3 regions of the Nostoc cf. commune SO-36 genome follow, and region 3 is predicted to be linked to each of the others. Evidence: predicted binding sites of a transcription regulator. Region 3 holds the regulator's gene; each other region holds the start of a gene.
The links. The regulator HrcA, encoded in region 3, represses chaperone genes, less so after heat shock. The targets are predictions, from matches to a motif close to TTAGCACTCNNGANTCNNGAGTGCTAA.
Positions count from the first base shown of each region.

Region 1: a site for HrcA is predicted at 1,566-1,592, ahead of groES (co-chaperone GroES). Genes of this name have one in related genera too.
Region 2: a site for HrcA is predicted at 1,789-1,815, ahead of groL (chaperonin GroEL). Genes of this name have one in related genera too.

Region 1 is NZ_AP025732.1:3,265,982-3,269,267, reverse strand. Features, by position in the region: gene groL (chaperonin GroEL) at 1-1,099, opposite strand, end outside; gene groES (co-chaperone GroES) at 1,233-1,544, opposite strand; gene ANSO36C_RS14675 ((2Fe-2S) ferredoxin domain-containing protein) at 1,853-2,326, shown strand; gene ANSO36C_RS14670 (response regulator transcription factor) at 2,655-3,286, shown strand, end outside.
Region 2 is NZ_AP025732.1:5,723,246-5,726,531, forward strand. Features, by position in the region: gene fabG (3-oxoacyl-[acyl-carrier-protein] reductase) at 1-249, shown strand, start outside; gene ANSO36C_RS26080 (MraY family glycosyltransferase) at 608-1,690, opposite strand; gene groL (chaperonin GroEL) at 1,848-3,286, shown strand, end outside.
Region 3 is NZ_AP025732.1:4,576,085-4,579,370, reverse strand. Features, by position in the region: gene ANSO36C_RS20610 (rhodanese-like domain-containing protein) at 258-590, shown strand; gene hrcA (heat-inducible transcriptional repressor HrcA) at 1,058-2,167, shown strand; gene ANSO36C_RS20600 (DUF2834 domain-containing protein) at 2,291-2,965, shown strand; gene psbA (photosystem II q(b) protein) at 3,229-3,286, shown strand, end outside.

The DNA.
Region 1 (3,286 bases), 1.3 Mb from region 3:
GACGCTCTTGTAATTTCTCTTTGTCGTAAGAAGATTCGGTTTCATCGATTTGACGACGAATCTGTTCTACACGAGCTTTAACAGCAGCTTCGTTACCTTCGGCAACAATTGTGGTGCTGTCCTTGGTAATGGTGATCCGGCGAGCTTTACCCAGGCTATCCAGCTTGGTGTTATCTAGCTTCAAACCAGCATCTTCGGTAATTAGTTGACCACCGGTCAAAACAGCGATGTCTTCCAGTAGTGCTTTGCGGCGATCGCCAAAACCAGGAGCCTTAACAGCAGCCACGTTTAGTACACCGCGCAAACGGTTTACTACCAAGGTTGCCAAAGCTTCTTTTTCAATATCTTCAGCGATAATCACCAAAGGACGACCAGCACGAGCTACTTGCTCTAACACTGGTACAAGGTCTTGTACCAAAGCGATTTTCTTATCGGTCAGCAGTATGAAAGGCTCATCAAAAACCGCTTCCATCCGCTCAGGGTCGGTAGCAAAATAAGGAGAGATGTAGCCTTTGTCAAAGCGCATCCCTTCAGTGATTTCCAACTCGGTGAACATAGATTTCCCTTCTTCTAGGGAAATTACGCCTTCCTTACCCACCTTATCCATTGCTTGGGCAATCATCTGACCGACTTCTTCGTCATTACCAGCCGAGATTGCACCAACTTGGGCAATAGCTTTGGAATCTTCCACTGGACGGGCGTGTTCTTTGATTTTGTCTACCAAAAAGGCAGTAGCTTTGTCAATACCACGCTTCAAGGAAATTGCGTTAGCACCAGCTGCAACGTTCCGTAAGCCTTCTTTGACGATCGCATGAGCTAAAACGGTAGCAGTGGTAGTACCATCACCCGCAGCATCATTGGTCTTAGAAGCAGCTTGACGAATCAGAGCTACACCAGTGTTTTCAATATGGTCTTCTAATTCGATTTCTTTGGCGATCGTTACACCATCATTAACAATCTGAGGTGCGCCAAATTTCTTTTCTAGGACTACGTTGCGACCTTTGGGGCCAAGGGTAACAGCTACAGCCTCAGCCAGGATGTCAATGCCTCGTTCCAAGGCGCGACGGGCGTTTTCGTTGTAGATAATGCGCTTTGCCATAATTTCTTGTTAGTTGTCCTTTGTCATTTATCTTTTGTTCTACCCTTCGGGAAGCCGCCCGGAGGGGGTCTACGTCATTTGTCATTTGTCCTCTGTCATTGGCTAATGACTAATGACCAATGACTAATGACCACTAAATAACGACTGCTAAAATATCTTTTTCAGAAAGCAGTACATATTCTTCGGTGCCTAGCTTGATATCAGTGCCAGCGTACTTAGAGTACAGCACCTTATCGCCGACTTTGATTTCCAATTCCTGACGGTTTCCGTCGTCATTACGCTTGCCAGGGCCAAGAGCCACTACTTCCCCTACCTGGGGCTTTTCCTTGGCGGTATCGGGCAAATACAGACCACCTGCGGTCTTTTCCTCAGAGGCGTTCACTTTTACGAAAACGCGATCGCCTAAAGGTTTAACTGTAGAAACGCTTAGAGATAAAGCTGCCATATTATTTCTTTCCTTTAGAGATTAGCACTCTCAACTCCTGAGTGCTAATCTACCGAAAAATTGCATCCAATGGCAAGAATTCCTTTAGTACGGGTTCCCGAACTACAGGGTCATAGATGTACTTAAGTACAAATGCTTAATTATTTCTACCTTGCGGGTTCTGTTCGGTAAGCTACGAAGAGAGTAGGGAGAGACGCGATTAATCGTCTCTGTACTAGAAAGTTAGGAGTTATGAGAATTCGTCCCCATTCCTTTTCTATTTTCAAAGGTGGGAAATTGCTATAGAACTGTAATCAGGGAGCCGCTCGATGAGTAACAATAGGGTGATCCAGTCCAGCCATCAAATTTCCAAAACCACTAAGTCTTTAAAACATAAGGCCCTGAGCAATTGGGTAGAAAGTTTAGGACTTGCAAAAATTCAGCGGCATATTTTTATTGGCGCTGACCAGGCAATTGCCAATCGCGGCTCAAAACGAGCTAGTCTGGAATCCTGGGAATACTTAAAAAAGCGATTTAAAGAGTTAAAACTCGATGAACCGCAACAGAGTCATCCCATTTGCGTCTTTAAAACTGAAGCCAACTGCTTGCGTGTTTCTTGCTCTAGACCCATAATGGTGGTTTACCCTGATGGTGTCTGGTGTCGCCAAGAAAACCCGGAAGTTACCCTGCGGCTTGTCCGAGAACACTTAATAGGCAATAAGGTGGTAGAAAAATATGCGTTTTTAACCCATCTTTTGCCAGAAACTTCCCTAGTTTCTTGTGAACACCTTATAGAGGCTTAACAACCAAAGGATATGCTATAGCAGTAAGCTTAAAGAAAGTGCGGGTTGCTTTTGAGGTAGGGTCATCTTTAAGCCAATACTTACTTGTGAGTCAGAAGGATTATTATTTTATCAGTGTTTTTGACCCCGACTCTTTCAATGCGATATATAATAGCGCATTATAGATACTACTGCTATACGTATCCTTGCTGGACTTTTGCTATCGAGCTACTAGTCTATTGAAAGTGCTCGGCATTTTTGAGACTTCGAGACAGCAAAGGCAAGTTAAGTAGGAAAAAGGACAACATCTCGAATAACCCACCATAGAGGATAAATATTCAAGACTTTGATGGACCGAAGCGCGACAAGTGCCACTGCTATGAAAGAACCCAGCATGAAAGATCACAAACGACTTCTATTGATTGATGATGACCCTAACCTCATCTTGCTGGTGAAGGATTACTTAGAATTCCGGGGATATGAAGTCATTACCGCCGAAAATGGACGTGAAGCTCTGGAAATTTTAGAGCAAGATGTTCCAGACATGATCATCTGCGATGTGATGATGCCGGAAATGGACGGATATACTTTTGTAGAGCAAGTCCGGCAAAACGAACGCACCAGCTGGATTCCGGTTCTTTTCCTTTCAGCTAAGGGACAAAGTGCAGACCGAGTTAAGGGTCTGAATAAAGGTGCTGATGTTTATATGGTCAAACCCTTTGAACCAGAAGAACTCGTAGCGCAAGTTGAATCCTCGCTGAAACAAACTATCCGTTGGAAAGAACACCAAGCTAAAGGAGGCGAAAACGGTTCCCGTATCCAGGTTCCCTTCGATGTGCAATTAACCCCAACCGAACTGAAAGTAGTCCAGTTCGTTGCTAGGGGTCTAGCCAACCGGGAAATTGCTGAAGAACTAAATGTTAGTCAGCGCACGGTTGAAAGCCATGTGTCCAATATGTTGGGCAAAACCAATCTCCACAA
Region 2 (3,286 bases), 1.1 Mb from region 3:
ACCAAAAGCGTTGCCAAAGAACTAGCTACTCGTGGGATCACCGTTAACGCCGTCGCCCCTGGATTCATCTCCACCGACATGACCAGCGACCTCAACAACCCCGAAGATATTCTCAAGTACATCCCACTCGGTCGCTTCGGTCAACCCGAAGAAGTCGCTGGTATGGTGCGTTTCCTCGCCGCCGATCCCGCCGCCAACTACATCACCGGACAAGTTTTTAATGTCGATGGTGGTATGGTCATGGCGTAAATAGTGCTGAGTTAGGAGTTAATGATTTTTGTCAATTATTAGTCAATACAGTTCAGTTAAGCATCTCTTTCTTCTCTCTGCGTTCTCTGCGCCTTCTCTACGAGACGCTACGCGTTGGCGAAAGCCTCTCGTAGAGAAGGCGGTAGCCTGCGGCAAGCCGAAGCGTCTACGTAAAAAAAACGACTTTGGTAACAGAGTTTTAGCCTTAACTGAACCGTATTGCTTTATAGTTGAATAAATTTTTTTGTAAGCTTTACCCCAGTTTTATAGGTTTTGTGTACTAGCTCTCGTAGACATCGCTTCCATACGAAAATAAATCATAGTAGGGCTAGCATTGCAATGCCCACCCTACAAACAATTAAGGCTGTTGACGTATCCTTTGCCAGACAGTAAAGCCCAAAAGAATAATAATGCTACTGGCGGTAGCCAGCATCACAGCCAAACTCATACCTTGTATTCTCATCGCCAGCAAGTTGAAAACTAAGGTAATTGACCAAAGGGTAAACGCAGCATGGCGCTGGGAGAGTCCCCAAGCAAGTAAGCGGTGGTGCAAGTGGTCTTTGCCAGGAGTACTCAGAGGATTATTTCCTGCTAATAGCCGTCGCACAAATACTTGAGTGGTATCTAACACTGGTAACAGTAGAAATAAAACCGTAGGAATTAGCGCATAAATTGTGTTTTGTTGCAGTTTGCCTAAAATACTAGTTGCTGCCAGCACATAGCCAAAAAAGTATGCTCCGGCATCACCCATAATAATTCGTGAAGGATGAAAGTTATGGCGTAAAAAGCCTAGTGCAGCACCTCCCAAGGCTGCGAGTACCAAAATTGCTGCTGCACGATTGTTAAATTGGGCTGCAACAGCTAACAAACTCATGGCAGTAATAAAACTAATTCCTCCTGCCAAGCCATCCATGCCATCCATCAAGTTGATAGCATTAGTAATCCCTACTACCCATAGTACTGTTAGCAATATGGACAGGAACGAGTCGATGGGCGTGCCAAACAGAACTTTGACGCTGATGCCATTAGCTACCAGCAACAGTGCTGTGACAATTTGTGCCCACAATCGAACAGAGGGCGGTAAGCCAAACTGATCATCGATAAAGCCCACAAGGACTAATATCGAACCCCCTAACAGAATAGTGAGTACCTGAGCCAATACAGTTTGGAGTTCGATAGGTCGTAATAGGCTAGCTAATACCAGCGCGGCAATTACACCCGCGTAGATAGCTAACCCCCCTGCGTTGGGTAAAGGTTCTCGGTTGAGTCGCCGTGCGTTGGGTTGATCAGCCCAACCTACCCGCAAGGCGAATTTGCGTACTGTCGGAATTAAACGCCAAGTTACCAGCCAAGCCAAGAGGAACGTAAATACTACTGCCAACCAGCCGGTGCCGCTAGGTTCGGCAATACCAAGGAACTTAAGGGAGTTGTCTAGATTCATCTCCCAATTCAAGCATTACTGCCTGTATCTAATATGAGCATCACCTGTATATTAATCAATTTTTTTATTTCCATTTGTAACTTGAGCCGCTTGGGAGATTAGCACTCTGGCGCTGTGAGTGCTAAATTGTCTAATGGAAGCGCTGGAGAAATAAAACATGGCGAAAATTATTGCATTTGACGAGGAATCGCGGCGAGCTCTAGAAAGGGGTGTTAACGCCCTTGCCGATGCCGTAAAAATCACCTTGGGGCCTAAAGGTCGCAATGTCCTTTTAGAAAAAAAGTTTGGCGCACCTCAAATTGTCAACGATGGTATCACTGTTGCCAAGGAAATTGAATTAGAAGATCCTTTGGAAAATACTGGTGCAAGACTCATCCAGGAAGTAGCCTCAAAAACTAAAGATGTCGCTGGGGATGGTACAACCACCGCCACAGTTTTAGCACAAGCCTTGATTCGAGAAGGTTTGAAGAACGTGGCGGCGGGTAGTAACCCTGTTAGCTTGAGACGCGGGATCGACAAAACTATTGAGGCACTGGTACTAGAAATTGCCAAAATAGCCAAGCCAGTAGAAGGAAGTGCGATCGCTCAAGTTGCCACTGTCTCTGCTGGTAACGATGAAGAAGTTGGCCAAATGTTAGCCCAAGCAATGGAAAAAGTCACCAAAGATGGTGTAATTACCGTTGAAGAATCTAAATCTCTAACCACCGAACTAGAAGTAGTTGAGGGGATGCAGATTGACAGAGGTTACATTTCACCCTACTTTGTCACCAACAACGAGCGGCAAATCGTGGAATTTGAAAACGCCCGGATTTTGGTTACTGACAAAAAAATCAGCAGCATCCAAGATTTAGTACCAATTTTGGAAAAAGTCGCCCGTTCTGGTCAGCCCTTGCTGATCATCGCTGAAGATGTCGAAGGTGATGCTTTGGCAACTTTGGTGGTAAACAAAGCGCGGGGTGTACTAGCCGTGGCTGCAATTAAAGCACCTGGGTTTGGCGATCGCCGCAAAGCTTTGTTAGAAGATATTGCTATTCTCACCGATGGACAGTTGATTTCGGAAGAAATCGGCTTAAGTTTGGATACCGCTGCTCTAGAAGCGCTGGGAACTGCCCGCAAAATCACCATTGACAAAGAAAGCACCACAATTGTCGCTGGTAGTGTCACCAAGCCAGAGGTACAAAAGCGGATTGGTCAAATTCGCAGACAGTTGGAAGAAACCGATTCTGAGTACGATCAAGAAAAACTGCAAGAACGCATCGCCAAGCTTGCTGGCGGTGTGGCAGTGATTAAAGTGGGTGCGGCAACCGAAACCGAACTCAAAGACCGTAAGCTGCGGATTGAAGACGCGCTGAACGCTACTAAAGCTGCTGTGGAAGAAGGTATTGTTCCTGGTGGTGGGACAACTCTAATTCACTTAGCTAAGAAGGTAGAAGAGATTAAAAAGACCCTACAAAATGACGAAGAAAGAATTGGGGCTGATATTGTCGGACGAGCGCTAGAAGCCCCCTTGCGCCAAATAGCAGACAATGCTGGTGCTGAAGGTTCTGTAATCGTCTCGAAAGTTCGTGATAGCGACTTTAACATTGGTTACAACGC
Region 3 (3,286 bases):
GCGCCAGGTATTCCTGAACATACTACCACTTCAATACTCCTGGTTGAGCGCCAGTGATTCCTAAAAGTTTTCTAACGCCAAGAATCTATAAATCAGCCTCCGCAAAAACTGTACTTTTTGTCAACTACTTCTACTGGACTGCCTCTCTAGCAGAATTAATCAACCCCTTGAGAATGGATGCTGATGTCAAGGCAGAAATTTTCTGTCACCATAAACAGTATTAGGACTGTTTACGAAAACCTCATGACAGGGAACTCATGAATCAAATTAGTGTAGAAGAACTGGCGCAACGTCTTTCTTCTAGTGATCCAAGTATTCAGCTAGTAGATGTGCGTGAACCACAAGAATTGGAGATCGCTAGCATTGAGGGCTTTGTCAACCTACCTTTAAGTCAATTTGTCGAATGGGGAGATCAAGTACCTACCCTCTTCAATCCCCAAGCTGAAACACTTGTGCTATGCCACCACGGCATCCGTTCTGCCCAGATGTGCCAGTGGTTGATGGCTCAAGGATTTACAAATGTGCAAAATATTTCGGGTGGTATTGCTGCTTATTCCCTACTGGTAGACCCTTCAATTCCCCAATATTAGCTTTTTCAGATACATCACTCAGATGGAACTTACCCTTCCATCTGGCATTTGCTATGCTAAAAGCAGAAGTTCATCACTTTAGAGGCTTGCCGGAAAGCTGTAGATTTGGGCATAAGGTACATCTGCACAAAAATTTTTGACTAGGCCAAACTATAGTTCAGCATTAGCCATTGCCAAAAAATACGTATCTAATAATACTGTTGTAATTGCAAATTTATGCAAAAGTACGGTTATAAAAGAGCATGGTAAGGATACATTATAACTAGCAGTTTTTGCAAAAAGCTTTAGCTACTATTTCAACCTTACTCTTAAAAAATGCTGTATGTATATGAGCTTTAAGAATACTTATCATTATATAGTTATATAATTTGCTATCTTAATAAATTATTAATATTTTCTGTTTTCGATTAAACACACAAATTTTTTCAGAGTTTGATTAAAATTTGCCTTCAGCAAAACATACCATAATGGAAGTTCAGTTAACAAATCGACAACAGCATATACTTTGGGCAACGGTACGCCACTACATTGCGACAGCAGAGCCTGTTGGTTCAAAGGCTTTAGTCGAAGAGTACGACCTGGGTGTAAGCTCGGCGACAATTCGCAATGTGATGGGTGTTTTAGAAAAGTCTGGATTACTTTATCAACCACACGCTTCTGCTGGACGCGTACCTTCAGATTCAGGCTATCGCATTTATGTTGACCAACTAATTACACCTTCTCTGCGAGACGCTACGCGAACAGAAACTTTAGGGCGAGAAGTAGAGGTAGCGCTGCAAAAGCATCTCCAGTGGGAAGACCGCAGTTTAGAAACCCTACTGCAAGGAGCCGCACAAATTTTAGCAACCTTAAGTGGTTGCATTAGCTTGATCACCATGCCGCAAACGACTACAGCGCTATTGCGACATCTGCAATTAGTGCAAATTGAAGCCGGGCGGATCATGCTGATTGTCGTAACTGATGGTTACGAGACACATTCTAAATTGATGGATTTATCGCCAACACCAGAAGAAACACAACGCGATTCAGAGGTAATCGATCGCGAGGTACAGATTGTTTCTAACTTTTTGAATAGCCACTTGCGGGGGCGAAGTCTGTCGGAATTAGCCTACCTCAACTGGAGCGAACTAGATCAGGAGTTCCAACGTTACGGGGAATTCTTGAAAAACTCAGTTGCGGAATTGACTCGTCGAACTCTTGCGCCGACTGCAACCCAAATTATGGTTCGGGGTGTGTCAGAAGTTTTGCGCCAACCAGAATTTTCCCAGTTACAGCAAGTACAAACGATTATCCACCTGCTGGAAGAAGAACAAGACCAACTGTGGCGATTAATATTTGAGGAGCCAGAACCAGAAGATGGTGCTAAACCAAAGGTAACGGTTCGCATTGGCGCAGAAAACCCATTAGAACCGATACGCACCTGCACCTTAATTTCTTCCAACTATCGCCGAGGTTCGATACCCGTAGGAAGTGTGGGAGTTTTGGGGCCAACGCGCCTAGATTATGAAAGTGCGATCGCAGTAGTAGCATCTGCTGCTGATTATCTCTCGGAAGCTTTCAGCTACTTCAATCCTTAAATCGTATGAGATGATATTTAGGGAAAAGCCGCTACGGAGTCTAAGCGAATCAACAATATAATAGCAAGCAAATAGCCCAATTTGTAGCGGCAAAATTAATAATTAAAACTACGTAAATCTTTCATGGTTAGAAAAATTGCCTTTGGCTTGCTGTGGCTGGGATTGGTTGTCTATGCTTTTTTCCTTGCGCCTCCTGAGCAACCCGGTACATTGGAGTTAATTAAAAACCTTTCTCTTGGGCAGTGGGAGGGCATTAAACCATTAGTCATAGCACTATTCAACATCATGGGCATCTGGCCTCTAATTTACAGCGGAGTATTGTTTATTGATGGTAGAGGGCAAAAAATACCTGCTTGGCTGTTTGCGATCCCTTCTTTCGCAGTTGGTGCTTTTGCCTTGTTACCCTACTTAGCCCTTAGAGAACCAAATAATGAGTTTGTTGGTAAAAAGAATATCTTGCTTAAGCTGCTAGATTCTCGTGTTACTGGTTTTGTATTGATAGTAGGCACAGTTATTCTAGTTGCTTACGGTTTAAAAGGAGGAGATTGGGGCAGTTTTGTCCAAGAGTGGCAAACTAACCGCTTTATCCATGTAATGAGTTTAGATTTTTGTCTACTTTCCCTACTCTTTCCCGCATTGCTGGGAGATGATATGGCGCGTCGCGGTTGGAAAAATTCGCAGTTTTTCTGGTTAATAGCCTTGATACCGCTATTTGGTCCATTGATTTATTTATCTGTGCGTCCACCTTTACAAGAAGTGGGTGTAGAGTCCATATCCAACCAGCCAGTGGCGAATTAAACTGGAGACTAGGGCTTAGGGGCTTCGCACCCCTACGTTAAGGATTTTGGAAATGTCTAATCCAAAATCTAAAATTTAAAATCAAAAATCGTATCATCCAAAGTCCCCTTTTTCAATAAATTGGGGATTTTCTGTGGGTGCGTAAATCCCAAGAGAAAACTTTTTTCTGAAAGTACTTTACAAAACGCAATAAATTATTTAAGATGTGTAACAGGTAGTCAAACCTACCTAATTCATCCACAAATAATTGCACTTATAAAACAATGACAGCAACCATTCAACGTCGCGAAAGCGCCAACGTATGGGAGCGGTTCTGCAATT